3 regions of the Streptococcus sp. cx1 genome follow, and region 3 is predicted to be linked to each of the others. Evidence: predicted binding sites of a transcription regulator. Region 3 holds the regulator's gene; each other region holds the start of a gene.
What was found. The regulator HrcA, encoded in region 3, represses chaperone genes, less so after heat shock. The targets are predictions, from matches to a motif close to TTAGCACTCNNNNNNNNNGAGTGCTAA.
Positions count from the first base shown of each region.

Region 1 (10,010 bases), on a different contig from region 3:
TTAAGCGCTAAAGTGACTGGAATACCTGTCTCAATCAACTGCGTTGTCAGATAAAGATTACGCTCCAAATTGGTCGCATCGACTACATTTAAAATGCTGTCGGCCCTTTGGCTCAACAAATAGTCACGCGCCACCTTTTCTTCAGGGCTATAGGGTGACATTGAGTAAATCCCTGGTAAATCCTGAATTTCTAAATCCTTATTCTTTTTGACCAGACCACTTTTTCGTTCTACAGTAACACCTGGCCAGTTACCAACACGCTGATTGTTCCCTGTTATCAGGTTGAATAAACTGGTTTTACCACTATTAGGATTACCTATTAATGCAATTTCTGTCATTTTTCCTCTCCCTCATCCAGCATGACCACACTAATCATTTGCGCTTCCGACTTGCGTAGGGTTAATTCATACCCTCTCAAACTAATTTCTAAAGGATCTCCCAAAGGGGCTACCTTACGCAACAACACCCGAGTACGCTTTGTAATTCCCATATCCATAAGACGTCGTTTGGTTTCATTTGCTGAAAAAATATCAGTAACGATAGCCGAACGTCCAACCGGTAATTCAGAAAGAGGTATCTTTTCCTGATTTTCCTCCGCAGGTGCCAAATCAATCTTATCTAGAATCGAAGCATCAAAGGCTAAGCGACTCCCTTTAACGATAATAATAGCACTGTTTTTGGTCTTAATTACCACCTCAATCGTTTCACCGGCAGCCAACCCTAGGTTAGATAAGTGCAAAAGACTATCCTTAGGGAGGTTAATGCCAAGAATCCGGTAAGGCGTTTTTAAGGCCGCATCATATATGAGCATATTTCTTGACCTTCTTTATTATTTTTGATATGGCATCATTATAGCATATTTATCCATCTTTTCCGCAATATTATCCTAAACAAGAATGATTCTAGAAAAGCAGAACACAAAAAGAAAAGGCCGGAAAAGTTCCAGCCTTCACAAACAACGTATACATACTTAATGAATATCTTACAAAACCTTACTCAAGAAATCCTTGGTACGATCTTCCTTAGTATTGTCGAAGATCTCTTGTGGTGTGCCTTCTTCAACAATGACACCGCCATCCATAAAGATGACACGATCTGCCACTTCATAAGCAAAGCCCATTTCGTGGGTAACAATTGCCATTGTCATCCCTGATTTAGCAAGGTCCTGCATAACTGCAAGAACTTCACCAACCATTTCTGGGTCAAGGGCTGATGTTGGTTCGTCAAACAAGAGAACGTCTGGATCCATAGCCAAACCACGTGCGATAGCAATACGTTGTTGCTGACCACCTGATAGACTTGTTGGGTAGGCATCTGCCTTATCTTTCAAGCCAACCTTTTCTAAAAGTTCCATGGCTTTTGCTTCTGCATCAGCTTTAGAAACACCCTTGGTCTTAATTGGTGACAAGGTGATATTTTCTTTAACTGTCATATTAGGGAAGAGGTTGAACTGTTGGAAAACCATTCCCATCTTCTCACGCATTTTGAAAATGTCGTTATTTTTATCTGTAATATCCACACCTTCAAAGGAAATAACACCTTTTGTAGGTTTCTCAAGCAAGTTCATTGAGCGTAGGAAGGTTGATTTCCCTGATCCTGAAGGACCGATGATAACCACTACTTCACCCTTTTTAATATCTAGATCAATCCCTTTGAGAACTTCGTTCTTACCAAAATACTTGTGAAGATTTTTAATCTCAATAATTGTTTCTGCCATTATTTACGTCCCTCCCCAAGTCGTTTTTCCATTTGTTTCAAGAGTGCCGTCATAGCCGTTGTCACAATCAAATAATAGAAGGCTGCGAACAAGAGCGGTGTCAAGGTCAAGTAGGTTGTTGTTGCAACAGTTTGTGCACCATTCCACAATTCCATAACTCCGATGGTTTGCAAGAGCGAACTATCCTTGATAATAGTAACAAACTCGTTACCCAAGGCAGGCAAGATATTTTTAATAGCTTGAGGCAAGACCACATAACGCATGGTATTCCATGGACGGATACCAAGTGAGTAGGCAGCTTCAACCTGACCTTTAGGAATAGACTCGATACCTGCACGCACACTCTCAGAAATATAAGCACCACTGTTCAAAGAAAGGACGATAATACCTGGAACGATACGTGACAAATCAAGGTTCAAAATGCCAAACTGAACAGTTGGAAGATTCATGTGGATGAGGTTAAAAGCAATCATAATCTGTACAACCATAGGAGTCCCACGGAAAACCCAAACATAAAGGCTTACCAACCACTCCAAAGGTTTGATTCCAGAACGCTTGGCCAAGGATACCAAAACCCCAAGGATGGTTCCGAAGAAGACCACGCAGACCGAAATCATAATTGTTACTAAGACACCATAGTTAAAGTAAGACCAAAACTGTGGTAGAAATGAAAAATTCATCTAGATACTCCTTACTAATATTCTTCAATATTATATCAGAAGACTGTATAATAATAAAGTATTTTCTTATAAATGCGATATTTCAGTATAAAAACTAAGTTATAGACCTAGCTAGCAAAACTCTTAAGCAATACACCTCATGTATTTCCAAGACGACACCACGCCAAAAGCTTTGCCAAGAATTTGAAGTACTGCCTGTTTTGACAAGCCATACAAGCATCACCCCATGCTTTCATCCTGATAAAAATGCCTGAAACTCGATAGTTTCAGGCATTCTGATTTTTGGAACCTTGTAAAGTTCCAAAATAATATATTAGTAAAGCAAATCGTAGATTTCCATTGCAATCAAGTCGATACTATCAAATGAATAAGATTCACGTGCTTCAACGTCACGCAATGTGAAAACTGGACCATTTTCAGGATCGTTGCTAAATGATACTTCGGCAACAACCACTCCTTCACGTTCAAAATTACGTTTCAAATTACCACCATCAGCCGCCATCATTTCAAGACGGTTAATGATTCTCACCAAATGTGATTCCATGTTATTTCTCCTATTAATTGTGTATTTCTTACTTATTTTATCACACTTATGGGAAAAATGGGGGAATTTTAAATATTTTTCAAGGAATTGTACATAATGGCCTTGATAGAATGCATACGATTCTCAGCTTCTTGGAAGATGATATCACTGTATTTTTGGAAGACTTGATCGGTGATTTCTAACTCTGCCAAACCGTATTTGTCATAGATTTCTTGCCCAATTTGAGTATTGAGATCATGAAAAGCTGGGAGACAGTGCATAACGATGACATCTGGATTTTCCGTCTTGGCAAGTAGGTCTGCATTAATTTGATAAGGCAGGAGTAAATCAATACGAGATTTAAAGTCTACTTCTTCACCCATAGATACCCAGACATCCGTATAAAGCATATCCACTCCCTTGACCTCTGAAATATCATCTGTAATGGTTAAATCGGCACCATTATTATGTTTCTGAGCTAGGGCTACAATCTCATCTTCGGGTTGCAGCACCTCTGGGGCAATAATCTTGACATTAACGCCTAAAATAGCCGAAGTGACCAAAAGTGAGTTGGCCATATTATTTCTACCATCTCCAATATAGGCGATGGTCAAACCTTCCAAACTACCAAAACGCTCCTTCAAAGTCATGAAATCCGCAATCATTTGCGTTGGATGCCAGGTATCCGTCAAACCATTCCAGACCGGAACACCTGAGTACTTAGCCAACTCTTCGACATCTTCTTGCTTAAAACCACGGTATTCGATTCCATCAAACATAGAACCAAGCACCTTGGCTGTATCAACTACAGATTCTTTTTTACCTAACTGAATGTCTCCAGCACCAAGGTAGGTCACATTCATACCTAGGTCCTGACCAGCCACTGTAAAAGCTGAGCGAGTTCTTGTAGATGTTTTTTCAAAAATCAGGGCAATATTTAAGCCATCTAAATATTTATGCGGAATTCTTTCCTTCTTTAGCTGTTTAAATTTTATAGATAAATCGATTAACTCCTCAAGTTCCTGCTTGGTAAAGTCGATTTCTTTCAAAAATGATTTAGCTTGTGTCATAGGTATCTCTCTTTCGTTCTGAATAATATAAAAACATTATATAATATTTATACATTTTAAACAAGCGTTTTTGAATTAAAATTCAATGTTAGCACTCTTATTAATAGAGTGCCAAACCTAGATGCTTTTTACTTGCAATCTACCTTCCGCATGCTATAATGGAGTCATAGATTTGACCTTTTTTGACCAAGATTGTTTTCAATAAAGGTCTTTCCCAATTCAGATAGAAAAGAGGTACTGATATGCTCTGTCAAAACTGTAACCTTAATGAAGCTAGTATTCATTTGTATACCAATGTAAACGGTAATCAGCAACAAGTTGACCTCTGTCAAAATTGTTATAAAATCATGAAATCTGACCCAGAGAACCCCCTCAATCAATTCAATCAAACAGGAGGTTCAAACTTCTTCGATGATTTCTTCAGCGACCTAAATAACTTCCGTTCTTCTAACGGCGATCTTCCCAATACACCTCCAACACAAGAAGGTGGTAACCGAGGAAACGGTGGCAATACACAAGGGCCAGGCCGTCCAGGAGGACCACGCCAACAAGCTCCTCAACAGCCACAAGGTCTTCTTGAAGAGTTCGGCATTAACATCACTGACATCGCTCGTCGTGGAGACATTGATCCTGTTATTGGTCGTGACGAGGAAATCATTCGTGTCATCGAAATTCTTAACCGCCGTACCAAGAACAACCCCGTCCTCATCGGTGAACCCGGTGTCGGTAAGACTGCTGTTGTTGAAGGCCTAGCTCAAAAAATCGTTGACGGTAGCGTGCCACAAAAACTCCAAGGCAAACAAGTCATCCGTCTTGATGTGGTCAGCCTGGTTCAAGGGACTGGTATTCGTGGCCAATTTGAAGAACGCATGCAAAAACTCATGGAAGAAATTCGTCAACGTCAGGATGTTATCCTATTTATTGATGAAATCCATGAAATCGTAGGAGCTGGTAATGCTGGTGATGGCAATATGGATGCTGGAAACATCCTAAAACCTGCTCTTGCTCGTGGAGAACTTCAACTGGTCGGAGCAACAACACTCAACGAATACCGCATCATCGAAAAAGATGCCGCCCTAGAGCGTCGTATGCAACCAGTTAAGGTTGACGAACCAACGGTTGAGGAAACCATCACTATTTTGCGTGGTATTCAACCTAAATATCAGGACTACCACCACGTCAAATATACAGACGAAGCGATTACTGCAGCTGCAGAATTGTCCAACCGCTACATTCAAGACCGCTTCTTGCCAGACAAGGCCATCGACCTCCTCGATGAAGCTGGTTCGAAGATGAATTTGACCCTCAATTTTGTTGATCCTAAAGATATCGACAAACGTTTGATTGAGGCTGAAAACCTCAAGGCTCAAGCTACTCGTGACGAAGACTTTGAAAAAGCTGCCTATTTCCGTGATCAAATTGCCAAATACAAGGAAATGCAAAAACAAACCATCAAAGACCAAGATATGCCTGTCATCACAGAAAAACATATCGAAGCCATTGTGGAACAAAAAACCAATATTCCTGTCGGTGATTTGAAAGAAAAAGAACAATCACAACTTCTTAGTCTTGCTGATGATCTTAAATCACATGTTATTGGACAAGATGCCGCAGTTGATAAGATTGCCAAAGCCATCCGCCGTAATCGTGTTGGATTGGGTGCACCAAATCGCCCAATTGGTAGCTTCCTCTTCGTAGGTCCTACAGGAGTCGGTAAAACTGAACTCTCTAAACAATTGGCGATTGAACTCTTTGGTTCAGCTGACAGTATGATTCGTTTCGACATGTCAGAATACATGGAAAAACACGCCGTTGCCAAATTAGTCGGTGCCCCTCCAGGATATGTCGGTTACGACGAAGCTGGTCAGTTAACTGAAAAAGTCCGCCGTAATCCTTATTCACTCATTCTTCTAGATGAGGTTGAAAAAGCTCACCCAGACGTTCTTCACATGTTCCTCCAAGTTCTTGACGACGGTCGCTTGACTGATGGTCAAGGGCGAACTGTAAGTTTCAAGGATACCATCATCATCATGACTTCAAATGCTGGTACAGGTAAAGTTGAAGCTAGCGTCGGCTTTGGAGCTGCCCGTGAAAATCGTACCAATTCTGTTCTTAACCAGCTTGGAGATTTCTTCAGCCCTGAATTCATGAACCGTTTTGACGGTATTATCGAATTCTCTGCCCTTAGCAAGGAAAATCTCCTCACTATCGTGGACCTCATGCTTGATAATGTCAACCAACGCTTGGCTAATAACGGTATCCACCTCAGTGTAACTGAGAAAGTTAAGGAAAAATTGGTTGACCTTGGTTACGATCCTAAGATGGGTGCTCGACCACTACGTCGTACCATCCAAGATCATATTGAAGACGCTATTACTGACTTCTACCTTGAAAATCCAAATGAAAAAGATCTCAAGGCAGTCATGACTTCAAAAGGCCACATCACCATTAAGTCTGCTAAAAAAGCCGAAAAAGCTACTCAGAAAGCTGAAACACCAAAAGAAACTGATTAAACAAAGAACCCAAGTCATTACGTCTTGGGTTCTTTATCTTTTCATTTCCTATTTTCAAATTTATCCCTAATTCTGCCTAAATCAATAGGAAAATGAGCAAAATTTTAGTATAATATAGGCAAATAAACGTAAGGAGCAACTCATGAATCCAACATTTGGTGACAAGGTTGAGGGAGCTCATTATCAAACACGTTACGGTGTTTATGCTGTGATTCCTAACCAAGAAAAGACAAAGATTATTTTAGTCCAGGCTCCTAACGGAGCTTGGTTTCTCCCAGGTGGAGAAATCGAAGCAGGCGAGGATCACTATAGCGCATTAGAACGCGAGTTAATTGAAGAACTTGGGTTTACAGCCACTTTAGGCCAGTACTATGGCCAGGCTGATGAATACTTCTATTCGAGCCACCGTGACACTTACTATTACAATCCAGCCTATATTTATGAAGTTGTAGATTTTTCAAAAATTGGTAAACCTCTCGAAGATTTCAATAACCTAGCCTGGTTTCCAATTGATGAAGCCATTGCTAAACTTAAACGTGGCAGTCATAAATGGGGAATCGAACAATGGAAAGAAACTAACACAATAACTGACAAATCCTAGGAGGAAACTATGAAACTCATTAATACGACCCGTACACACCAAGAACTCGTTCAAAACCAACTAGACAATACGGATGCCTTTCTCGTAGAGACCTACTCTGCTGGGAATACTGATGTTGTCTTTACACAAGCACCTAAGCATTATGAACTCTTGATTTCAAATAAACACCGTGCTGTTAAAGACAATGAATTAGAAGTTATCCGTGAATTCTTCCTCAAACGAAAAATCGACAAGGATATTGTTTTGATGGACAAACTCAGAACAGTACACACTGACAAATTGATTGAGATTTCATTCCCAACAACTGTATAAGACAAAACAAGCAATGGCTAATACCACTGCTTGTTTTTTTGTACGTTACAAAGCTTTCGAAGCTTGATCCAGAACTTCCATAACCTGACGACTATGTTCCAACTGCTTGGCAACACTGTCAAAATCCTTGGTAGCCACCATCTTTTCAAAAGCCACAAATTCATCATGCATACGATGTTGTAGACTATTGAGATTGACGATTCTCTCTTTCTGACCATTGAGAGTGACTCCAATCTCAGGAAGAGTATTGGTTGCACCAAAAATGGTAATAGCGCCCTTATCACCTTGTATAGTTGAACGAATCTCCGCAATACAGTCTTTAGCTCCAATGGCAACAGCCTTAAAGTGACCATAGTCCAAAACTAAAATCCCAGACGTATCTACTCCTCGCTCCACATTAGGGAGATATTCCACACGATTAGGCTTACCAAAAAGGCCAACCAGGAGATGAATATTATAGATATTCAGATCTCTAAGTGCTCCCCCACCCATTTCAGGGTTGAAGGCAGGAGCAATCTCCCCTCGTTTGAAGGCATCGTAACGTGACGAATATTGGGAAAAATTGATATTCACAATCTTGATATCCCCAACCTCTGACAAGGCTTCCTTAATCACTGTAAAATTGGCCAAATATTGATTGGTAATAGCCTCCATCAAGAGAAGCTCTTTTTCTTGAGCAAGCTTAGCTAGCTCTTCAAATTCTTCTAAATGAAGGGTGAAGGGTTTCTCACAGATAACATGCTTGCCAGCCAAAAGTGCTTTCTTAGCATAATCATAGTGGGTATGGTTGGGCGTTCCCACATAAATCGTATCAACTTCTGGATTGGACAAAATTGCCTCATAATCACTAGTCGCCTGAGACAAACCATATTGCTTAGCTAGGGCTTCTGCCTTATCAAGTGAGCGTGGTGTCGACAAGATAGCTTCAAGCTCAATGCCCTCAATAGTCGTTAATACAGGAAGAACCTCTGTCACAATCATCCCTGTACCCAATAGTGCAAGTTTCATCAACTTACCTCCCTAATTTCTAATCTCTCTTTACAATGGTCTAAGTCCATATAGAGACTTATAATGAAAGAGGACTCAAATCGAAGCCCTCTAAAATTTAAGAACGTCCAAGCAGTTTCTTAACTCCTTGAATCGCTTTGTATTTAAGCGGTTGTGGATAATAGCGGAAGGTTCCCATCTTGCGAACAATGTAACCATTAAAGTTTTGTTTAAATCGCAGAACTCCGTCTGAACCATCAAAGATTCCCATAATACCAAGGAAGTTATAGAACGTAATGCCACGTTTAATGGCTTGTGTCATCACATACTCTTGTAAGAGTGCTGGCGCATAAAACTTATTAAACTCTGGATAAGACCCGCTAAAAAGATAAACAGCTTCTTGAGGTGTATAGACAAAGAGACTTCCAGCCAGAACAATATCTTCCTGACCATACTTGTCAATAAAGGCAGTCGCTTCTCCCTTTCGAACATCAAAGGTCTCAAACTGACTTGATAACTCTCTTAATTGGTTTTGTTTTTTCTCAGATTTTGGATTAGCTTCTAAATCAGCTTGTAATTTGACAATTCTAGCCCCCAACTTCGCCTGATCACTTTCCAAATGGTCATAGTAATCCTGAAAATTCAAGGTAGCCACCATAAAATCAGCATTGTCACCAAAAGCATCATAAAAATCTTGATAATAATCTAGAGATTTGTCACTATACTCACGACGGTCAGAGGTCGCTGAAGTGATTTCTTTGAAAATAGATAACTCATCACGTTTCAGTTTTTTCAACTTAATCCCAAAGGTTTTGGCTTTTTTAACCAGAGGTTTCCCTTTTTTACTGAAAGACTTGATAAGATCTTTTTCTTCAATCCCAGATAAATCCTTCACATAGTGCCAGTCAGGCTCACCACCAGGATAGCCCGTCTGTAAACCATCAAAGCTATAACCTAAATCAGTCAATTGACTAATCAGCTGCTTCTGCTCATCACTAGTTGGTTCACCATTACTGTCAAAAGTTTGATAAGTATCATAAGGTTTGATTAACAGTTCAAGAGCACCATTTTCCTTAGCATAATCCTTCAAACCTTGGTAAAAGTCGCTCAGATGAGCTGCGTTTGAGTGAATCGGTCCACAATTCACCTCCATACGAAGCCCACCAGTCATAGGCATGCTGTAGACAATTGCTGAGACTTCTAGCTGGTCCCCTTCTTTCCAAGCGACATAGCTAATGCTAAATCCACGTTTTTCAAGAAGCTTAGCCATTTCCTCAGTTTGCATAAAAGAACGCTCAGACACTTGTTGAGCATGTGTGTTAAATTCTTCTTTAGTTACTTGAATGAAGCTCATTTTTTTCCTTTCTAAAATGAATAAAGTAAATGACGAGTGAGATAAAAAGCAAGATGGCAAGTACTGCCACTAATGGTATTCGAATCGGACGGACATTAAGCAACAAATCTCCACTAACTGCATAAACAATCGATACTGGCGCCACTCCAATAAGTGTCGCCAAAAACCTCATCCTTGTGGGTAAATTGATTTGAACACAAGCATAATTGACCAGAGCTGAAGGTATAAAAGGAATAGAGAAGGCCAGTGAAAT
Region 1 covers NZ_JBQSUN010000001.1:236,505-246,514, reverse strand. Annotated here, with positions in the region: gene feoB (ferrous iron transport protein B) at 1-338, opposite strand, end outside; gene ACT170_RS01170 (ferrous iron transport protein A) at 335-811, opposite strand; gene ACT170_RS01165 (amino acid ABC transporter ATP-binding protein) at 983-1,717, opposite strand; gene ACT170_RS01160 (amino acid ABC transporter permease) at 1,717-2,397, opposite strand; gene ACT170_RS01155 (DUF1797 family protein) at 2,711-2,941, opposite strand; gene argF (ornithine carbamoyltransferase) at 3,010-3,990, opposite strand; gene ACT170_RS01145 (ATP-dependent Clp protease ATP-binding subunit) at 4,233-6,503, shown strand; gene ACT170_RS01140 (NUDIX hydrolase) at 6,646-7,104, shown strand; gene ACT170_RS01135 (DUF1827 family protein) at 7,114-7,416, shown strand; gene ACT170_RS01130 (Gfo/Idh/MocA family protein) at 7,462-8,424, opposite strand; gene ACT170_RS01125 (aminoacyltransferase) at 8,522-9,757, opposite strand; gene ACT170_RS01120 (TVP38/TMEM64 family protein) at 9,735-10,010, opposite strand, start outside.
Region 1: a site for HrcA is predicted at 4,079-4,105, ahead of ACT170_RS01145 (ATP-dependent Clp protease ATP-binding subunit). Genes of this name have one in related genera too.

Region 2 (10,010 bases), on a different contig from region 3:
TTTCGTAGGTTTGTTGCATATTAGCTTGTGAGTTGGCATCCATCTCTGTGTAGATTTTGTAACCATTTTTAACGATTTCATCTTCACTCAAACCATAAGTTTTCGTAGCTTCTTCAATGACAGCATCAAAGTAAGACGGATACTTGTAGTCATCGCCAGTCCCTTGATAGGTATCATCCAGGCGACTAGCCATATCAACTCCTGCCGCACTGTCGGCATCGGCCTGGCTCAACTTCTTGTCATCAACCATGTTGGCAAGAACGGTGTTTCGACGGTTGGTCGCATTTTGGATATTATCGATTGGGTTGTAAATTTCAGGTCCCTTAAGCATACCAGCGAGGGTCGCTGCTTCATCAACGGTTAGATTGGCAGCACTTGTCCCGAAGTATTTTTGGCTGGCGTCTTCAACACCCCAAACCCCATTTCCGAAGTAGGCATTATTGAGGTACATAGTAAGGATTTCTTGCTTGCTGTATTTCTTGGTTAATTCTAAAGAGAGGAAGAATTCCTTAGCCTTACGAGTAACAGTCTGTTCTTGAGTCAAGAAGGCATTTTTAGCCAACTGTTGGGTAATGGTTGAACCACCACCAAAGCGCCCCATGGACACAATAGCCAGGAGGAATCTCTTGACGTTAACCCCGCTATTTTTATAGAAGGTACGGTCCTCAGTTGCTATGACAGCATTCTCCAAGCTATCACTAATAGCATCCAGTTCCACATAAGTCCCTTTTTGCCCTGACAATGAACCAGCTTGATTGCCTTCTTTGTCATAGATAACCGTAGTAGCTTTCAAGGCATCTTGAAGGTCTGAAACATTGGTCGTCTTGGCAATATAGAAAAGGTAGGAACCTACTGTCAGAACCAGCACAGCTAGCATGATAAAGAGAATTTTCCCAATATGATAACGACGCCAGAAACGGCGAATAGGATTTCTTGGCGAAAGTGTAAACTTGCTCAAGAACGCCTGAACCTTACCTAAAGGTTGGGTCGTATCAATAGGTTTCTTTTGCTTAGAACGTTGATAACGTGACGTCTCTTGACTTTCCTGAGACATATCTAAGTCTTCAACGGCTTGTTCAACCTCATCAGGTTTCTTAGCAAAGAGTCCCTTTATCTTATTTTGTAAATTCTTCGATTTTTCAGCAGGCTGGGAATCCTTGCCCTTTCCGCTATTTTCTTCTTTAAAAAGTTTGTTTTTTAGATTATCAAAAAATGTCATAACCCTATTATACCAAGTTTTTACAGATTCTGTCCTCTTTTAAACGTTCATGATATAATGAAACCATGACTTTACACGTAGAAATTATCAATCCCTATCCTGCAACAACCGTCAAAGACTTGCTCGAAACTAAGCTCCTCATTCCTCGTAAGATTCGTCATTTCCTACGCACGAAAAAGCACGTCCTCATCAATGGAGAGACTATTAATTGGCAGAGTCCTGTTGAAAAAGGTGATAAGATTAGCCTGACCTTTGATACAGAGGACTACCCTGAAAAAATTATCCCTATGGGAAATGCTAATTTGATAGAGCCTCTCTACGAGGATCAACATCTCATCGTTGTCAATAAGCCTGAAGGAATGAAGACGCATGGTAATGAACCCACAGAAATTGCTCTACTTAACCATGTTTCGGCCTATTGTGGGCAAACCTGTTACGTCGTTCATCGACTAGACATGGAAACTAGTGGGGCTGTACTCTTCGCAAAAAATCCGTTTATCCTGCCAATTCTCAATAGACTCTTGGAAGATAAGAAGATTCAGCGTCAATACTGGGCTTTGGCTGAAGGTAAATTTCAGACCAAGGAGACTGTGTACAAAGACAAGATTGGACGCGACCGCCATGACCGTAGAAAACGAGTGGTTGATCCTAGAAAAGGGCAGGTTGCCTATACAACCATCACGCGCCTCAAAGCCTTCAAAGGAGCCAGTCTGGTCAACTGCCAACTAAAAACCGGCCGGACCCACCAAATTCGTGTTCATCTAGCCCACCATGGACATGCCATTCTGGGAGATCCTCTTTATAGTCACCGAACCGCATCTCGACTCATGCTCCACGCCCACACTCTTAGTTTCACCCATCCCTTAACACTCGAAAAAATCACTGTTAAGGCGAATTCAGACAGTTTTGAACAAGGGTTGAGAAATCACAAATAATAGAAGTAGGCTCATTCTCAAGCATAGTGCGAAAGGATTATCCTAATGATCCTCTAGTTATGACACAGTGGAAGCTTGCAAATAAGTTGCTTTTATTGACTTCAAAAGCCTTGACCACCTTGAATCTCCCTTTATATTATGTTATCCTTTACATATCATTTAAAATTTGAGGGGTATTTAATTATGAATCCAGTCGATCAATGGCTAGCAATTAACGCCAAGTATTTCCCAACAGAACAAGTGCAGTACATCCGCCAACGCCTTGAGGCACTTCCTGAACAACAACTTTCAATGCTTTACTCAATCAGCTTCCAAGACCCTACGATGATGCTTGTCATCTCACTTTTTGGCGGTTCTCTTGGAATCGACCGCTTTATTTTGGGACAAGTTGGTCTTGGTGTTGGTAAACTTTTGACATGTGGTGGATGTGGTATCTGGTCAATCGTTGACTGGTTCCTTATCATGGATGCTACTCGCCAATCAAACGCTCAAAAACTCTTTGCAGTTATTGGCTAATGAAAAACTATTTCACACGCTTGTGGGCCTACCACCAGCGTTTTTTTAGATTATATCTCTTAGTTTTAATGGCAATTTACGGAGTCTACCTTTTACATCTCCCAACACCACTCAGTCTTATCCTAAAACCTTTAGGACTCAAGAGTTGGAGCGCAGGCCTAACACGCGCTAGCGTTAGACTACTACACCTAGATTGGCAAGGAGCATGGGACTATAATCCTCTGATATACCCTCTAGTGGTCTACATCTTAGCCTATTTCTTTCTCTTTCCCATCTTTAGTGACACGAAGATTATAGAGAAATAAACTGTCCTATCCAACTCCCATTGCACATCCCTTGCACTATTGCTATAATTGTAATCATCAAAATTTATAATCGAAACAAACGGAGGCTAACTATATGAAACAACAAGATTGGATTGATTTTTTCCAAGCCGTCCACGGACGTAATCCAAGTATCCAAGAAATGGCTGAAGCAGCCAATCGAGGCGAGTTTATCCGAGAAACTCCCAAACAAACTGTCGAAGCAACAAAAAATCTCTCACAAAAAGAGACTGTAGAAACTGCCGAAAATGATGTTGACAATTATGATGTTGCTGAAGAACCACTAGCTGATACCAACTTAGAGGAACTACAGGATTTACCAAATACTAGCCCCGCGTCAAGTCAGACTAATGCTACCTTCCAACATCCAAATCATAACTTTAACGAGACTTGGACGCAACACGAAAGTAAGTCTCAAACAAACCTCATCATGATAGCCATCGCTTCTATCCCAGTTATCCTCTGGGCTCTTGCAATGATACTCTTTGGAATTGCCAGTGATGAGCTTAGTGGCGGCTTGCTCACGGCTTTTCTCTCCATCATCATTTCTTTACCCTTGGTAGTACTTCAAATATTACCAGCTCTTCTAAATAAAACCGATAAAAAATGGCCAATCTTTATCCTATCCTTTCTTCTAGGATGGACATTCATCGGTTGGGTTATCTTTCTTGTTATTTCTATCAATACGAATAAGGAAGCAGAGCGCATTAGACAGCAACAAATGATGATGCAGATGTCAGGTAAACAAGGAAGTTCTGACATGTTTAACCCTTTTCACTGATTAACAATAAATAATAAAAAGAAAACCCAGAAAAAGTTTCTCGACTTTTCCTAGGTTTTTTTGCTTTCTTAAATCTTAGTAACCCATCATTCCTGGATCCATAGCTGGCGCTGCTGGAGCTTCTGGTTCAGGCTTGTTGGCAACGACTGCCTCGGTTGTCAAGATAAGACTAGCTACAGAAGCGGCATTTTGGAGGGCAGAACGTGTGACCTTAACTGGGTCAATGATTCCTGCTTCAACCATATCTACCCATTCACCATTGGCAGCGTTAAATCCTGTACCAACTGGACTATTCTTCAATTTATCGATGATAACGGAACCTTCATATCCAGCATTATAGGCAATTTGGCGAACTGGCTCTTCCAAAGCACGGAGTACAATATTACGTCCTGTAGCGTCGTCACCTTCAAGATCAAGTTCAGCAACCTTAGCAATGACGTTAACAAGAGCTGTACCTCCACCTGCTACGATACCTTCTTCAACAGCGGCACGAGTAGCGTTAAGGGCATCTTCGATACGAAGTTTCATTTCTTTAAGGGCTGTTTCAGTGGCTGCACCAACCTTAACGACTGCAACCCCGCCCGACAATTTAGCCAAACGCTCTTGAAGTTTTTCACGGTCAAATTCAGATGTTGTTGTTTCCAATTGAGACTTGATGAGGTTTACACGGTTAGCAATCGCTTCTGTGCTTCCTGCACCTTCAACGATAACTGTGCTATCCTTATCCACAGTTACTTTCGAAGCTTGGCCAAGTGTTGCCATCGTTGCATCCTTAAGCTCAAGACCAAGATCCTCAGTAATAACAGTTGCTCCAGTCAATACGGCAATGTCTTCTAACATCGCTTTACGGCGGTCACCAAAGCCAGGTGCCTTAACAGCAACAACATTGAAAGTTCCACGAATCTTGTTAAGAACAAGTGTAGGAAGAGCTTCACCATCCACATCATCAGCAATAATCAAAAGTGGACGACTGGTCTTAAGCACTTCTTCCAAGAGTGGGAGGACATCTTGAATATTTGAAATTTTCTTGTCAGTCACAAGGATAAATGGATTTTCAAGGTCAGCGACCATTTTTTCATTATCAGTAACCATGTACTGAGAAAGATAACCACGGTCAAACTGCATACCTTCAACCACTTCGAGTTCTGTCTCCATACCACGAGACTCTTCAATAGTGATAACACCGTCATTACCCACACGTTCCATTGCTTCTGAAATGTATTCACCAACTTTTTCAGAACGTGATGAAACAGCTGCAACTTGGGCAATGGCTTCCTTATTGGCAACTGGTTGAGCAATAGCTTTAAGCTCTTCCACAGCTGTAGCCACAGCTGCTTCAATCCCACGACGGATACCGATTGGATTGGCACCAGCCGTTACATTTTTTAGACCTTCACGGACAATAGCTTGTGTCAAAACAGTGGCTGTAGTTGTTCCGTCACCGGCAATATCGTTAGTTTTTGAAGCCACTTCGCTGACCAGTTTGGCACCCATATTTTCAAAGTGATCTTCGAGTTCGATTTCTTTAGCAATTGTTACACCATCATTAGTGATAAGAGGTGAGCCAAAAGCTTTTTCCAATACCACGTTACGACCTTTAGGGCCAAGCGTTACCTTAACTGTATCAGCCAAGGTATCAACACCACGAACCATTGCTGCGCGTGCATCTGATGAAAATTTAATATCTTTTGCCATAGTTACTCCTTCTTTTTCTTAGTTTATATCTGATTAGCATTGACCTAAGCTAGGACCGCTAAAATATCTGCTTCACGGATAATTGAAACGGAATCATCTCCGTCTTTAACATTGACACCTGCACCATTTTCAACAAGGACTTTATCGCCTGCTGCAACACTAGGTGCAATCAATTCACCAGTAAGAGTACGGATTCCTTCACCTACCGCTAAAACCTCAGCAGTCTTTGTAGCTTCATGACTGGCTCCTGCCAATACAAAGCCACTAGCTGTTTTTTCTTCTGTTTCTTCAAAATGGACAACGATACGATCGCCCAATGGTTTCAATGCCATACCAATTACCTCCAAATGTTATTTGTTATTAGTAACGTGTGAAACGTTATTTTTAGCACTCATAAACTATGAGTGCTAATCCATATATTTATTTTAGCACTTGGTCAAAAATAGTCAAGAAAAAACTACCCAAAATCTGAACTTTGGATAGTTTCTTTTTTTGTTTATTAACCGAGCACCAAGGCATCGTCATTGAGGACTTGTCCACTATTTTTGTGGAAGAGGTCCATAAGTTCTGCAACAGTGAGGTTTTTCTTTTCCTCACCTCGCACATCGACGACGATTTTTCCGTGATAGAGCATGACTAGACGGTTCCCATATTCGATAGCATGTTCCATATTATGGGTAATCATAAGGGTTGTCAATTCTTGTTCTTCAACGATCTTACGTGTCAAATTCATGACCATATCACTTGTCTTAGGATCTAGGGCTGCTGTATGTTCATCCAAAAGCAAGATTTTTGGACGCACCAAGGTTGCCATAGCAAGTGTCAAGGCCTGACGTTGTCCACCTGACAAGAAATTAGCATCAGTCTTCATACGATTCTCAAGACCAAGACCAAGATCTACCAAGGCTTCCTTGAAGACTTGACGTTCGCTTTCAGTGATAGACTTTTTAAAAAAGCTACGTTTCTTACCACGACGATAGGCAATCGCCATATTTTCTTCGATAGAAAGGTTTGTCGCTGTCCCCATTCGAGGATCTTGGAAAACACGACTAATGTCTTTAGAGCGCTCATCTACAGATGCTTTCTTAATAGATTGCCCCTCCAACAAGATATCCCCCTCATCAATACTAAGAACACCAGCAATTGAATTCATCAAGGTTGATTTACCAGCACCATTTCCCCCAATGACAGAGATAAAATCTCCCTGCTCAATGTCGAGATCCAAACCACGAAGGACGTGATTTTCATTGACTGTGCCTTTTTCAAAGGTTTTATGAATCTGTTGTAAACTAAGTAAAGCCATTACTTGTCACCTCCTGGAGTCAAGGATTTGTTAGGTCTGATTTTCAATTTTTGTCGTACTTCTGGCACATAAAGGATGATAGCAAGCAAGATGGCTGAAGCCAATTTCAACATTTGAGCATCAACGTTCATGGCAAGGATAATAACCAAGACCAAACGGTAGAGAACAGCACCTACGACAATTGACCAGAGGCGTTTGCCAAGTGGTAGATACTTGACGATAACCTCAGCCAAGATGATTGCAGCCAAGCCATTTACGATTGTACCAGTACCCATATTCATATCCGCATAGCCATTGTTTTGAGCTAGGAGGGCACCTGATAGGGCAATCAAACCATTGGAAATCATGTAGCCAAGAATCTTCATACGGTCAACCTTGATACCATTAGCTTCACCCATGGCAAGGTTATCACCTGTTGCACGAAGAGCAAGTCCAACCTGTGTATTAAGGAGAACAACCAACATAAGTACTACCAGACTAACAAAAATCAGTCCTAATAGAATCACACCATTCAGCTTAGATAGACCAAGATCCATCACCATAGTCACCAGCGTGTTGTGGCCTGAAAGAGAGACATTGGCACTTCCAAGAACCAAAAGGTTAACTGAATAGAGCCCTGTTAAGGTAATAATCCCTGTTAAGAGTGCTGGTATCTTCATTTTCGTATGCATAAAGCCAGACACAGCTCCAGCAAGCATACCAGCTACAAAACCACCTAGAGTCGCAAAGATTGGGTTGATCCCACGGATAATCATGATAGTTGTCGTAGCAGCACCAAGTGGGAAGGCCCCCTCAGCTGTCAAATCAGCAAGGTCCAAAATACGGAAGGTAATGAAGACCCCGATAGCCATAATAGCCCAGAGGAGTCCCTGAGAAATGGCTGTTAGCACCACATTTGAAAATCCTTTTTTAGAAGACTTATTGACCTTAAGCTTAATGACACCCTTATCTTTTTTAGCAATTGGTTTGTCATCTTGTGTTGATGCTTTAGATTCCTCGTCACTAATGCTAGAAACATCAATACCAAGTTCTTTAGCCATGTCATGGTTAACCACAACATTTAGGGTTTTAGGATACTCGGCATCGACATCCTTGACCTTCTCACCTCGGAGAACACGGCCTGCCAACTTACCTGTTTGACGTCCAAGCGCTTCATAGTTAGTTCCATAAGTGAACAGGACACCTTTTTCTACACTACCAGCGTCACTACCAACAACTGGAACCTTAGTCTCTTTAGAAAGATCTACCAAGGTATTAATAGCACTAACAATAGTATTATCAGTTGGGATGAAAATCACTTCGGTTTGACTCATCAAGCTCTTGGCTGTGTCTTGGATATCATTGGTTGATGAAATTCCTTTGATAACCGTTTCAATACCAGCTTCCTTGAAGTATTTCTTGGCTTCTTCAACCTGAACTTCTGAGTTACGCTCGCTGGTCGTGTACATAATCCCAACTTTTTTAGTGTTTGGAAGGACCTTTTTCAACAACTCGACTTGTTTGTTGATTGGTGACATGTCGCTTGTCCCTGTCACATTTCCTCCAACATTGTCCATAGACTTAACCAATTTAGCTGAAACTGGATCTGTGACAGCTGTAAAGAGAATTGGCTTGTCCTTTGTCAAACTACTCAAAGACTGGGCTGCTGGGGTTGCGATAGCTAACATGACATCATTATCTTCAATAAGCGACTGAGAAATCGTCTGCAAGTTAGACTGATCTCCTTGTGCATTCTGATAATCGATTTTGATGTTCTTACCGTCGACATAACCTTCCTCTTTGAGTTCTTCAATGAACCCTTTACGTGTCGCTGACAAGGAAGGATGTTCCACATATTGGAGCACACCGACGTGAACCAAATCTTTATTAGAAGCATTGGAACATGCTACCAAGAGGACAGCTGTAATAACAGCCATCATACTGACCAAGAATTTCTTCATCTTGTATACCTCTATTTTTTATTCTATCTATTTCCAATTTTCTGTCATCTTTTTTCCGAGATGATAGAGTCAAAAGAAAATTAAAAATAGACCACGGTATGAAAAAAACCAGTTAGGACAGGCCCAACTGGTTTTATGCATCTTGACTAGCACAGGCTAGCTTATGTCACCGGTTAGACCTATTCATCTAATCGGCTAATCCATCACAAAATGCTTTAGCTTCATAGATACAAACTGACTGACGCTTGTATCCTGAAACACAAACGTCCTATCTAAAGAAACTAAAGTAATAAAAAGCTTTAAGATTTCCCAAATGGGTCGCTTTGTTAAGCATGTGATGCCTCCGTAGTTATGATAGTTTTAAGTTTACACTATTTAGACAATTCTGTCAAATTGGAATTTACTCTCTTTTCTCTCAATTTATCATTGTCACTGCAAAAGAAAAATCTCTTCCTGCTCCTGCAAGAAAAGATTTTTTAGATTAAGCATCTTGTTCGGTTGTTAAGATAGCAAGTGTTTCAATCAAGTTATCGGCATTAACTTCAATAGTATCACCAGTTGCCTTGATTTTAACTTCGACAACACCTTCGCTGGCTTTTTTACCAACTGTCACACGAATTGGAAGTCCGATAAGGTCACTGTCAGAGAATTTAGAACCAACACGCTCATTACGATCATCTGTCAAGACATCATAGCCTTCAGCCATAAGAGCAGCTTCTAAACGTTCTGTCAAAGCATTGGCTTCCTCATCCTTAGTGTTAACTGTAATCAAGTGAACATCATACGGAGCCAATTCTTTAGGGAAGTTAATTCCCCATGCATAGCGGTACTGACCTTTTGGTGTCTTGTTAACAAAGAGACGGGCATGTTGTTCAATCACAGCTGACAAGATACGGCTAACACCGATACCGTAACATCCCATGATAATTGGAACAGCACGGCCATTTTCATCAAGAACGTTAGCACCCATACTTTCAGAGTAACGTGTCCCAAGTTTAAAGATATGACCAATCTCGATACCACGCGCAAACTGAAGGACACCTTGACCGTCTGGAGAAATTTCACCCTCTTTAACTTCACGAATATCAACGTATTCTGCCTTGAAGTCACGCTCTGGGTTAACCCCTGTCAAGTGGTAACCATCTTCGTTAGCTCCAACAACCGCATTAGCCACATCTTGAACCTTACGGTCCGCAACGATGCGAACATTTTCAGGAAGGTTAACTGGACCAAGGGAACCGAAGTTAGCACCAAAGACTTGACGTGCTTCATCTTCCGTAGCTGGTTCGAGGAAATCA
Region 2 covers NZ_JBQSUN010000004.1:61,891-71,900, reverse strand. Annotated here, with positions in the region: gene pbp2a (penicillin-binding protein PBP2A) at 1-1,219, opposite strand, end outside; gene ACT170_RS06470 (RluA family pseudouridine synthase) at 1,285-2,154, shown strand; gene ACT170_RS06465 (TM2 domain-containing protein) at 2,338-2,670, shown strand; gene ACT170_RS06460 (DUF2752 domain-containing protein) at 2,670-2,975, shown strand; gene ACT170_RS06455 (superinfection immunity protein) at 3,070-3,774, shown strand; gene groL (chaperonin GroEL) at 3,850-5,469, opposite strand; gene groES (co-chaperone GroES) at 5,514-5,801, opposite strand; gene ACT170_RS06440 (ABC transporter ATP-binding protein) at 5,969-6,772, opposite strand; gene ACT170_RS06435 (ABC transporter substrate binding protein) at 6,772-8,712, opposite strand; gene ACT170_RS06430 (proline--tRNA ligase) at 9,194-10,010, opposite strand, start outside.
Region 2: a site for HrcA is predicted at 5,854-5,880, ahead of groES (co-chaperone GroES). Genes of this name have one in related genera too.

Region 3 (10,010 bases):
ATCCATTTCCTGCTGCCGTTGGTCCTGCGAGATTACGATCACGACTTTCCAACACTGTCTTAACTTGTGAAACAGGCATGCGACCATTGCCAATCTTCAACAAGGTACCGACCATATTTCTAACTTGCTTATAGAGAAAACCATTGCCAGAAAAAGTAAAGATATAAAATCCAGTTTTCTCATCGATAGATACACTAGCCTGAGTAATTGTGCGTACTTTATTTTCTACAGAAGTTCCTGAAGCTGTGAAGCCTGTAAAATCATGTGTACCGACCAAATCCTTAGCAGCCTTCTGCATAGGTGCTAAACTTAGAGGGTAGGGATAGTGGGTCGCATAATTACGCATCATGGGGTTCTTAGGTCGCCCTGCATCTACTAGAAACTCATAGGTTTTACTGTGTTTATTGTATCGTGCATGAAATTCTTCTGATACAAGTTCAATACTAACAACATCAATGTCATCTGGACATTGTGTATCTAAACCAAAACGTAACTTCTCTGGATCCCGCTCCTGGGGCAAATCGAAGTGTATAACTTGTCCATAGGCATGAACACCTGCATCTGTACGACCCGCTCCATGAACGGTGACAGGTGTTCCGCTATTTAACCGTAAGAGAGTCTTTTCAAGTTCTTCTTGAATAGAACGTGCATTTGGTTGTCTTTGAAAACCTGAGAAAAGTGTACCATCATAGGAAATTGTCGCTTTGTATCTAACCATAAGATTATCATATCAGATTTTTTCAAGGATAAGAAGTAGGTCGATTAGCAACTGACCCCATACAATTTTCGAAATAAAGAAAAAGACGCCTTCAACGTCCTTCCTTTATAAATCTTCTAAGGCATCCTTTACTTTATTGAAGAAACCTTTTTTCTGTGGTGCGATTTTTTCATCACCACTTGCTTTGGCAAATGCAAGGAGAGCTTCTTTTTGAGCATCGTTTAGCTTCGTAGGAGTTACAATCTTAACTGTAACGTGTTGGTCTCCTTGTGAACCTCCACGAAGACGTGGAGCCCCCTTTCCTTTTAGACGGAAAGTTTTGCCTGTTTGAGTCCCTGCTGGAATGGTCATCTCAACATTTCCGTGAACTGTTGGTACTTCGACAGTATCACCAAGAGCAGCTTGGACAAAGGAAATGTTAAGTGTATAGTAAATTGTTGATCCATCACGAGTAAACTTATCGCTTGGATTAACATTGATGATTACAAAGAGGTCTCCATAAGGACCACCATTGAAACCAGCTTCACCTTGACCTGCAAGACGGATTTGTTGACCTGTTTCAACACCTGCTGGAATCTTGACAGATACTTTGTGGCTTTGTTTTTCATGTCCTGTTCCGTGACAAGTTTGACATGGCTCTTTAATTTCTTGACCTGTTCCATGACAGACATCACAGGTTACTTGACGACGCATCATACCAAGTGGTGTTTGCGTATCGACATTGATAACCCCTTGACCATGACAGCGACCACAAGTTACAGGGCTTGTGCCAGGTTTTGCACCAGATCCCGAACATGTCTTACATGTTGCTTCACGATTGTAGTGAACTTCTTTTTCGGCACCAAAAATCGCCTCTTCGAAGCTTAGGTTGACACGGTACTGAAGATCATCACCTTGACGTGGAGCATTCGGGTTACGAGTAGCACCACCACCAAAGAAGCTAGAGAAGATATCCTCAAAGCCACCAAAGCCTGCACCACCATCGAAGCCACCAAAGCCTCCTTGACCACCAAAACCATTCGCACCATCTGGTCCGTATTGGTCATAGGCTGCACGTTTTTGGTCATCACTTAAAGTTTCGTAGGCCTCTTGAACCTCTTTATATTTTTCTTCCGCACCCGGTTCTTTATTAATGTCTGGGTGGTATTTCTTAGACATCTTACGATAGGCACGTTTAATTTCATCTTGAGAGGCATCCTTAGATACCCCAAGACGATCGTAATATTCGGTATTGTTCATAATTTTAGATACAAAGGGCATCTAATGGAGAAAGCCAAAGTAATAGTTTTGAAGATGAACACCTAGTCCCTTGAAACCAACTATCTTTTTGGCTTAATCCCTAGCCCGTGTTCAACGACGAACACTCTTTGTTCCTTTCTATTTTATATTTGTTACGATACGAAGTAAAACTATATCTTATATTCACTTCACTTATTTTAGCGAAAAACAGAGGCTGGTTTGCAACCTCTGGATTTCTTACTATCATTTACTAATTAGTCAGAACTGAGCACGCCCTAAGCTCTTGGTGAAAAAGAGAAATCTCCCTAGAAACTAAAGTTTTTGCGTTGAATCTCCTATTTTCACTATGAGGTTTTAACGGGCTTTGCATCTTATTTTTCAGTAAACTCTCCGTCTACGACGTCGTCGCCTGAATTATCTGCTGTTTGTGCTGCTTCTGCTCCTGCTTGAGCTTGTTGTGCTGCTGCAGCTTGTTCGTATAGTTTAACTGCAAGAGCTTGAGCTTTTTCGTTAAGAGCTTCCAATTTAGCCTTCATGTCATCAAGATTTCCTGATTCTTGAGCTTTCTTAAGATCATCAAGGGCTGATTGAGCAGCATCCCGTTCTGTATCGAAACCTTTACCTTCTGTTTCTTTGATTGTCTTCTCAGTGGCAAAGATAGCTTGGTCAACTTCGTTACGAAGATCTACTTCTTCTTTACGTTTTGCATCTGCTTCAGCATTTGCTTCAGCATCTTTCATCATCTTTTCAATTTCTTCATCTGTCAAACCAGAGTTAGATTGGATAACAATTGTTTGTTCCTTTTGAGTTCCAAGGTCTTTAGCTTTAACAGATACGATACCGTTCTTATCAATATCGAAAGTAACTTCGATTTGTGGGATACCACGAGGTGCAGCTGGGATATCAGTCAATTGGAAACGTCCAAGAGTCTTGTTATCTGCTGCCATTGGGCGTTCCCCTTGAAGAACGTGGATATCAACGGCTGGTTGGTTGTCTGCTGCAGTTGAGAAGACTTGTGACTTAGATGTTGGAATTGTAGTGTTGCGGTCGATGAGTTTTGTGAACACTCCACCCATTGTTTCGATACCAAGTGACAATGGAGTTACGTCAAGAAGGACAACGTCTTTCACATCACCAGTGATGACACCACCTTGGATAGCAGCACCCATAGCCACAACTTCATCAGGGTTCACTGATTTATTTGGTTCTTTACCAGTTTCAGCTTTAACAGCTTCTACAACGGCAGGGATACGAGTTGAACCACCGACAAGGATAACTTCGTCAATATCTGACAAGCTCAAACCTGCATCTGAAAGGGCTTGACGAACTGGAGTTTTCGTACGTTCTACAAGATCACGAGTCAAATCATCGAATTTCGCACGAGTCAATGTCATTTCCAAGTGAAGAGGTCCAGCTTCACCAGCAGTGATGAATGGCAAGCTGATTTGTGTTGAAGTAACACCAGAAAGGTCTTTCTTAGCTTTTTCAGCTGCGTCTTTCAAACGTTGAAGAGCCATCTTGTCTGTTGACAAGTCGATTCCATTTTCTTTCTTGAATTCTTCAACCATGTGATCGATGATTTTTTGGTCGAAGTCATCACCACCGAGTTTGTTATCCCCTGCAGTTGCCAATACGTCAAAGACACCGTCACCAAGTTCAAGGATAGATACGTCGAATGTACCACCACCAAGGTCGAATACCAAGATTTTTTCTTCTTTATCAGTCTTATCCAAACCGTAAGCAAGGGCTGCTGCTGTTGGTTCGTTGACGATACGTTCTACTTCAAGACCAGCGATTTTACCAGCATCTTTTGTTGCTTGACGTTGCGCATCGTTGAAGTAAGCAGGAACTGTGATAACTGCTTTAGTTACTTTTTCACCAAGGTAATCTTCAGCATAACCTTTCAAATATTGAAGAATCATAGCTGAAATCTCTTGCGGTGTGTATTCTTTACCGTTTGCAGAAACTTTTTCAGAAGTACCCATCTTAGATTTGATAGAGATGATTGTATCTGGGTTTGTTACTGCTTGACGTTTTGCAGCGTCACCAACGATGATTTCACCATTTTTGAATGACACAACAGATGGAGTTGTGCGGTTACCTTCTGGGTTTGCGATAATTTTTGATTCAGTTCCTTCAAGAACTGCTACTGCTGAGTTTGTTGTACCTAAGTCAATACCAATGATTTTAGACATATGTTTTTCCCCTTTTTACTTAATTTCTATTTTGCTTTTTTATCTTTCATTCATAGTTTTCTGTCATTTCGGACAAGTTTTCAATTATGTTACGACACAAGAAGTCGAAATCGATTTTATTTTGACGACGAGTTAGTTAGGAGGCTAGGCAAGCGCCATAGCGATTGCCGTTTTCTGACGAGTTGCTTCAGCAACCGTCAGAATTGCCTAGTTGAACACGCCCTAAGCTCTGGGTAAAAAAGATAGATTTCCTTGTGTTCATCGAACACTTCGTCAATCTCCTATTTTTACTGTGAGCTTTTACGGACTTTGTATCCTAGTTGTATACAACTACCATAGCTGGGCGTAAGACGCGTTCGTGGAGTTTATACCCTTTTTGGAAAACTTGTGCAATCGTATCTGCTGGATGTTCATCATCTGCAGGCATTGTTTGAATAGCCATGTGGAAGTTATGATCGAAATCACCATCTGCTGGAATTTCTTCAATCCCTTCCTCTTTAAGAGCATGCACTAAACTTTCTTGCACCATTTCCAAACCTTTTTTGACATCATCAGTCAAGCCCTCAACGGCAAGAGCACGTTCAAGGTTATCAAGTGATGGCAAAATTGCTTTTGCCAAATCTTGGCTACGATACTTTTGTAATTGTTGACGTTCTTCATTAGAACGGCGCTGAATGTTTTGCATTTCTGCATGGGCACGAAGGTATTTGTTTTCAAATTCTTCGGCACGCGCTTGGGCTTCTTCAAGTTCAGAAGGTTCGCTTACTTCCTCTACAACTTCTTCAGTTGTCTCCGTAGCTTCCTCTTCTTTCACTTCTTCTTTTTTAATATCTTCAGTCAAGGCATACACCTCTTTCTATACTTTTTAAATGTTATATCTTAGCTAACTTCATAATGGTTACTATTGAGGTAACGGTAATAATCCGTCAACTTCATAACCAAAACTCTACTAATAACATTGACCAAACTAACCATGCGACGATAATCCATTTCAACTGGGCCAATCACATGCATGAGCGCCATCCCACGATAAGGAATCAGGAATTTATGACTCATAACTGTGACATTTTCAAGCGCTTCTTCAGTTGATTCTGCAACCGAAATCTTGGTCACTTCATCATCGGAGATAGCTGATCGAAGCTCAAGTGCCACATGTTGTGGATTGTCCAAAAATTGATAAGTTTTTAAGTCGGCATAAGTCAGTGATGCAACCTTACCTTCGATGAAAATCAATTCCTTAAAAAGTTGTGAAAAGATATAATCAAACAAATCTAGAACATTATCTGTTATCTTGAAATACTTCTGCACAATCTGAGGAATCTCAGTTCTCAATCGGTAATGGATCTCTAAGACAGTGTTTCCTAAAAAACGTTCTTGAACAAGCTTATGAAGAATTTCCAAATCACTAGACAAGAAATTTTTTGGAATAGCAAATTGAACTGTCACAGGCTTAGATTCATCTAGAGTAAGAACCGCTAAAGCGTCGTGATTGGATAGATGAACAATGTCAAATCCAGTCAGACGTTGTCGTGTCGGTTCCACATCTTGAATCACTGCTGTACATCCTGTCATTTCTGCCAGCAGCTTCGCCGCTGCATCCAAGATATCTTCAAGTTTAAAGGCTTCAAAATCAAAGGCCTTGACCACTTGATAAACATCTTGTTCATCAATCGTATCAAGATTCAAAGAATTAGCGACGAAATACTGGAAACCTGCTCGGCTTGGCATACGCCCACTAGAAGTATGAGCTTTTTCAAGATAGCCCATTTTTTCAAGCTTGGCCATGTCATTACGAATGGTCGCTGAACTCGAATCAATTGATTCTTGTAATGCTTTAGAACCAACCGGTTCATGTGTACGAGTGAACATCTCAACTATCAAATTCAAAATAGTGTTTTGCCTTTGCGTAATCACGATGTCACCTCATTTCTATTCATTAGCACTCTAATACATCGACTGCTAACTTATGATTCTATTATACACCTAAACTTGAACATGTCAACCCAAAAAACCAAAAAAATTAGCACTCTTTTTGCGAGAGTGCTAAAAATACATCTTAAGACCTAGAAAAGCAAAAAAAGAGCACCTCAGAGGTACTCTAATCTTATCAATCATATTTTGACAAATGATAGGTCTCAATAATAGATATGAGGTGTTTGGCATAATCTGGATCACTGCTAAAACCCGCAGCTTGTAGTTTTTCTGCCGCAACTTTATAACTAGTCGTTCCTGCCACCTCTTTATAGGTCGACTCGCCCCATGTTCCTTGGCGAAGTTCTTCTAAATAAGTCATCATAGAACTTGACCAATCCTTAAAAACTGCAAAATCCACCTTTTGGTATTGCCATTTACCTTTACTGTAGATACTATCCTTTAAACGAATACGTTCTTGACCTGGCTGAGCAGGGAGACTGTAGATGTTATGGTATTTAACAGATAAAAGACTGCTACCATAATTTGACTCATATGCAGCTTGACTAAGGAGAATAGACGCAGGTACACCATAGTTTTTAGACATCTTTTGAGCTGTTGGAGCTAAGGTCTCAATAAATTCTTGCTGTGTGTAAGCAACCTTTACCGCACGCGCATTATCATCTGTAGAGGCATGAAGAATCAAAGGTAAGAGAATACCTAAAGCAAAAACAACAACTAAGGTAATGAAGGCTTTTAGTTTAAAACGTCGTCTCACTTAGCTTTCTCCTTTAATAATGCCAAATATTCCTCCAAAGTAAGATTATGTTCAGTCATATACTCTGCTGACTCTTTACCAACATAGCGGAAATGCCAATCCTCGTAGCCTACACCCGTTGACGATGTTTTACCATCTGGAAAACGAAGAACAAAGCCATATTTCGGCGCCAACTCTTTGACTTTAGCTACTGTATCTGGATCTGCTTCATTTAAGCTATCTACAGTACTCATATCAATCGCAAGACCTGTTTGGTGTTCACTCGCTCCTGGTGGTTGTGAATAGGTTTGAACCTTTTTCTCCGCCTGAGACTCCGTCAAACTTGGGTCAGCAGCCATTTCCTGCTGAACATAACTGTTATAAAGTTCTGTCTGATAAGCAACACTACGATAACCTGATATCAAGTGATAACTTGGATCAATTTCTTGAGCAGCCGCTAAAAACTCCTTAACGTTCTTAGCAATTCTTGCATCTACAGAAACACCATCAACGTCAGCAATCTCAGGGTTAAGTTCTTTAGACTTATTATCTCGATTTACCAAAAGCAATTGCCAGTCTTTAGGCGATACATCAGGTAGTCCCTTTGTATCCTTGCTTTGAGTCGCATCGGTAGCTTGTTTACTACTTTTTGTTACTGACGATCCATTGGTTTGTTGGACTGTACGGCTGACACCAAATACTGAATAAAGTCCTGCTGCAACTAAAAGAACTGCAATCAAGACACTGCTGATAACCAAAAACCAGTTGGTTTGCTTTTTCGCCTGACGGCGACTTGGATAGTTATTTTTTACCATTTTCTTTTTCTATTATCTCTCGCCCAACCTGACGATAGGTCATATCGCCAAGCGCTTCTAATGTAAATTTACCATTTTCATAAGCAACAACAGTGACCGAACCGTTGTCCAATGAAGGATGCTCGACAGAAGGATCAATTAACCAAGCAAAGGTTGCAATGGTCATACCGTGACTAACGACAATAGCATTACCGCCACCAGACTTCTCAAGATTTTCTGCAATAGCTGTGAACCCCTCTAAAATACGTTTTCTGAGCACTTCCCAAGGCTCTGCCCAACCAGCCGTATCCACATCAAGGATACCTTGTGCAAGCTCAGGATAAGTTACCTCATGCAAATCCTTACCTTGAAAAGCATCTGTTCTCGGTAGCACACCGTAGAAAAGTTCACCGTCATAGCCACCATCTAAACTACCAAAACACCACTCACGAATACGTTTGTCACGTTTATAAGGAATAGTTTCTAAACCCGTCTCACGTAAAATGATATCCATAGTTTGAATCGTTCGACCTGAATCACTAGAATATGCAGCCTTGAAAGGGATACCTGCTGCTTTCAGACCTACCCCCAATTCACGAATACCTTCTTCACCGAACGGGGTCAAAGGGCTATCAGACCAACCTTGTGCACGACCAATGGTGTTAAACATCGTTTTGCCGTGTCTCGCAATATACAACTTAACCTTACTCATAGCACCCCTTCTTTCCGTCATTTTTTGAATTCATTATAGCACAAATCCCCTCGACTATCTAGCCAACGAGACCATCAGAAAATGCCTTACCAATTGGCAAAGCATTTATCATCCGCTTAGTTTTTAAAGCTGTGAACAGGAGCTGGGATTTGACCACCACGCGCAATGAAATCAGCCGATGAAGCCTTGTTTACTTTCATTACTGGTGCATAACCAAGAAGACCTCCAAGTTCCAACATGTCACCTTCCTTACCATAAGGAATGATACGAACAGCTGTTGTTTTCTGGTTAATGACACCGATAGCTGCTTCGTCAGCAATCATGGCCGCGATTGTTGTATCTGGCGTATCAGCAGGAATAGCAATCATGTCTAGACCAACAGAACAGATAGCTGTCATGGCTTCCAATTTTTCAAGGTTGATATGACCAGATTGAACCGCAGCAATCATACCTTCATCTTCAGAAACTGGAATAAAGGCACCTGACAAACCACCAACTTGGTTACATGCCATAATACCACCTTTTTTAACTTGGTCGTTAAGAAGGGCTAGAGCTGCAGTAGTACCATGCGTACCAACAACTTCAAGACCCATCGCTTCAAGTACACGGGCTACTGAATCACCAACTGCTGGTGTTGGCGCAAGAGACAAATCTACAATACCAAACTCGACACCAAGACGTTCGCTGGCCATTTGACCAACTAACTGACCAACACGTGTGATTTTGAAGGCGGTCTTCTTAACTGTTTCAGCTAGAACATCGAAACTTTCGCCTGGAACTTTCTCAACTGCACGTTGCACAACACCAGGACCTGAAACCCCAACATTGATTACAACATCAGCCTCACCAACACCATGGAAGGCACCCGCCATAAATGGATTATCTTCAACCGCATTAGCAAAGACCACCAATTTACCTGGGCCCATTGGATCTGCCTCAGAAGCCTCTTTGATGATACGTCCCATGTCACGTACTGCTGTCATGTTAATACCAGTCTTTGTTGAACCAATGTTGACAGATGAGCAGACAAAATCAGTCTCTGCAAGCGCACGTGGAATAGAATTAATAAGAATCTCATCACCTTTTTGATAGCCCTTTTGAACGAGTGCAGAGAAACCACCAATAAAGTTAACGCCGATTTCCTTAGCTGCTCGGTCTAATGCCTTCGCAAAAGGTACATAGTCTGTTGCATCTGTTGCCGCACCGATGATTGAGATCGGAGTAACAGACACACGTTTATTAACAATCGGAATACCAAGTTCAGCTGCAATTTCGTCACCAACAGCTACCAAATTCTTAGCCTTAGATACAATCTTGTTATAGACTTTTTCCGCCGCCTTATCGATATCTGAATCGATACAGTCTAGGAGTGAAATCCCCATGGTAATGGTACGAACATCAAAGTTCTGCTCCTCAATCATGGCAATGGTTTCTGTGACCTGTTTAATATCCATTTTAAGCTACTCCTATCTTACAAGTTGTGCATAGCATCAAAAATTGCTGAACTTTGGATGTTGATTTTAACGTTCAATGACTCACCAAAGGCTTCCAATTCAGCACGTAGGTGTGTAAAATCTTGTTTGTCTTCCGATGATACAACCGCCATCATGGTAAAGAATTCATCAAGAACTGTTTGAGAAATATCATCAATATTCAAGCCAAGTTCTGCCACCTTAGTCGCAAC
Region 3 covers NZ_JBQSUN010000013.1:1,546-11,555, forward strand. Annotated here, with positions in the region: gene truA (tRNA pseudouridine(38-40) synthase TruA) at 1-718, opposite strand, end outside; gene dnaJ (molecular chaperone DnaJ) at 824-1,957, opposite strand; gene dnaK (molecular chaperone DnaK) at 2,329-4,152, opposite strand; gene grpE (nucleotide exchange factor GrpE) at 4,469-4,993, opposite strand; gene hrcA (heat-inducible transcriptional repressor HrcA) at 5,032-6,066, opposite strand; gene ACT170_RS10930 (glycoside hydrolase family 73 protein) at 6,260-6,841, opposite strand; gene ACT170_RS10935 (M15 family metallopeptidase) at 6,838-7,635, opposite strand; gene ACT170_RS10940 (histidine phosphatase family protein) at 7,622-8,326, opposite strand; gene ACT170_RS10945 (PFL family protein) at 8,443-9,780, opposite strand; gene ACT170_RS10950 (ACT domain-containing protein) at 9,798-10,010, opposite strand, start outside.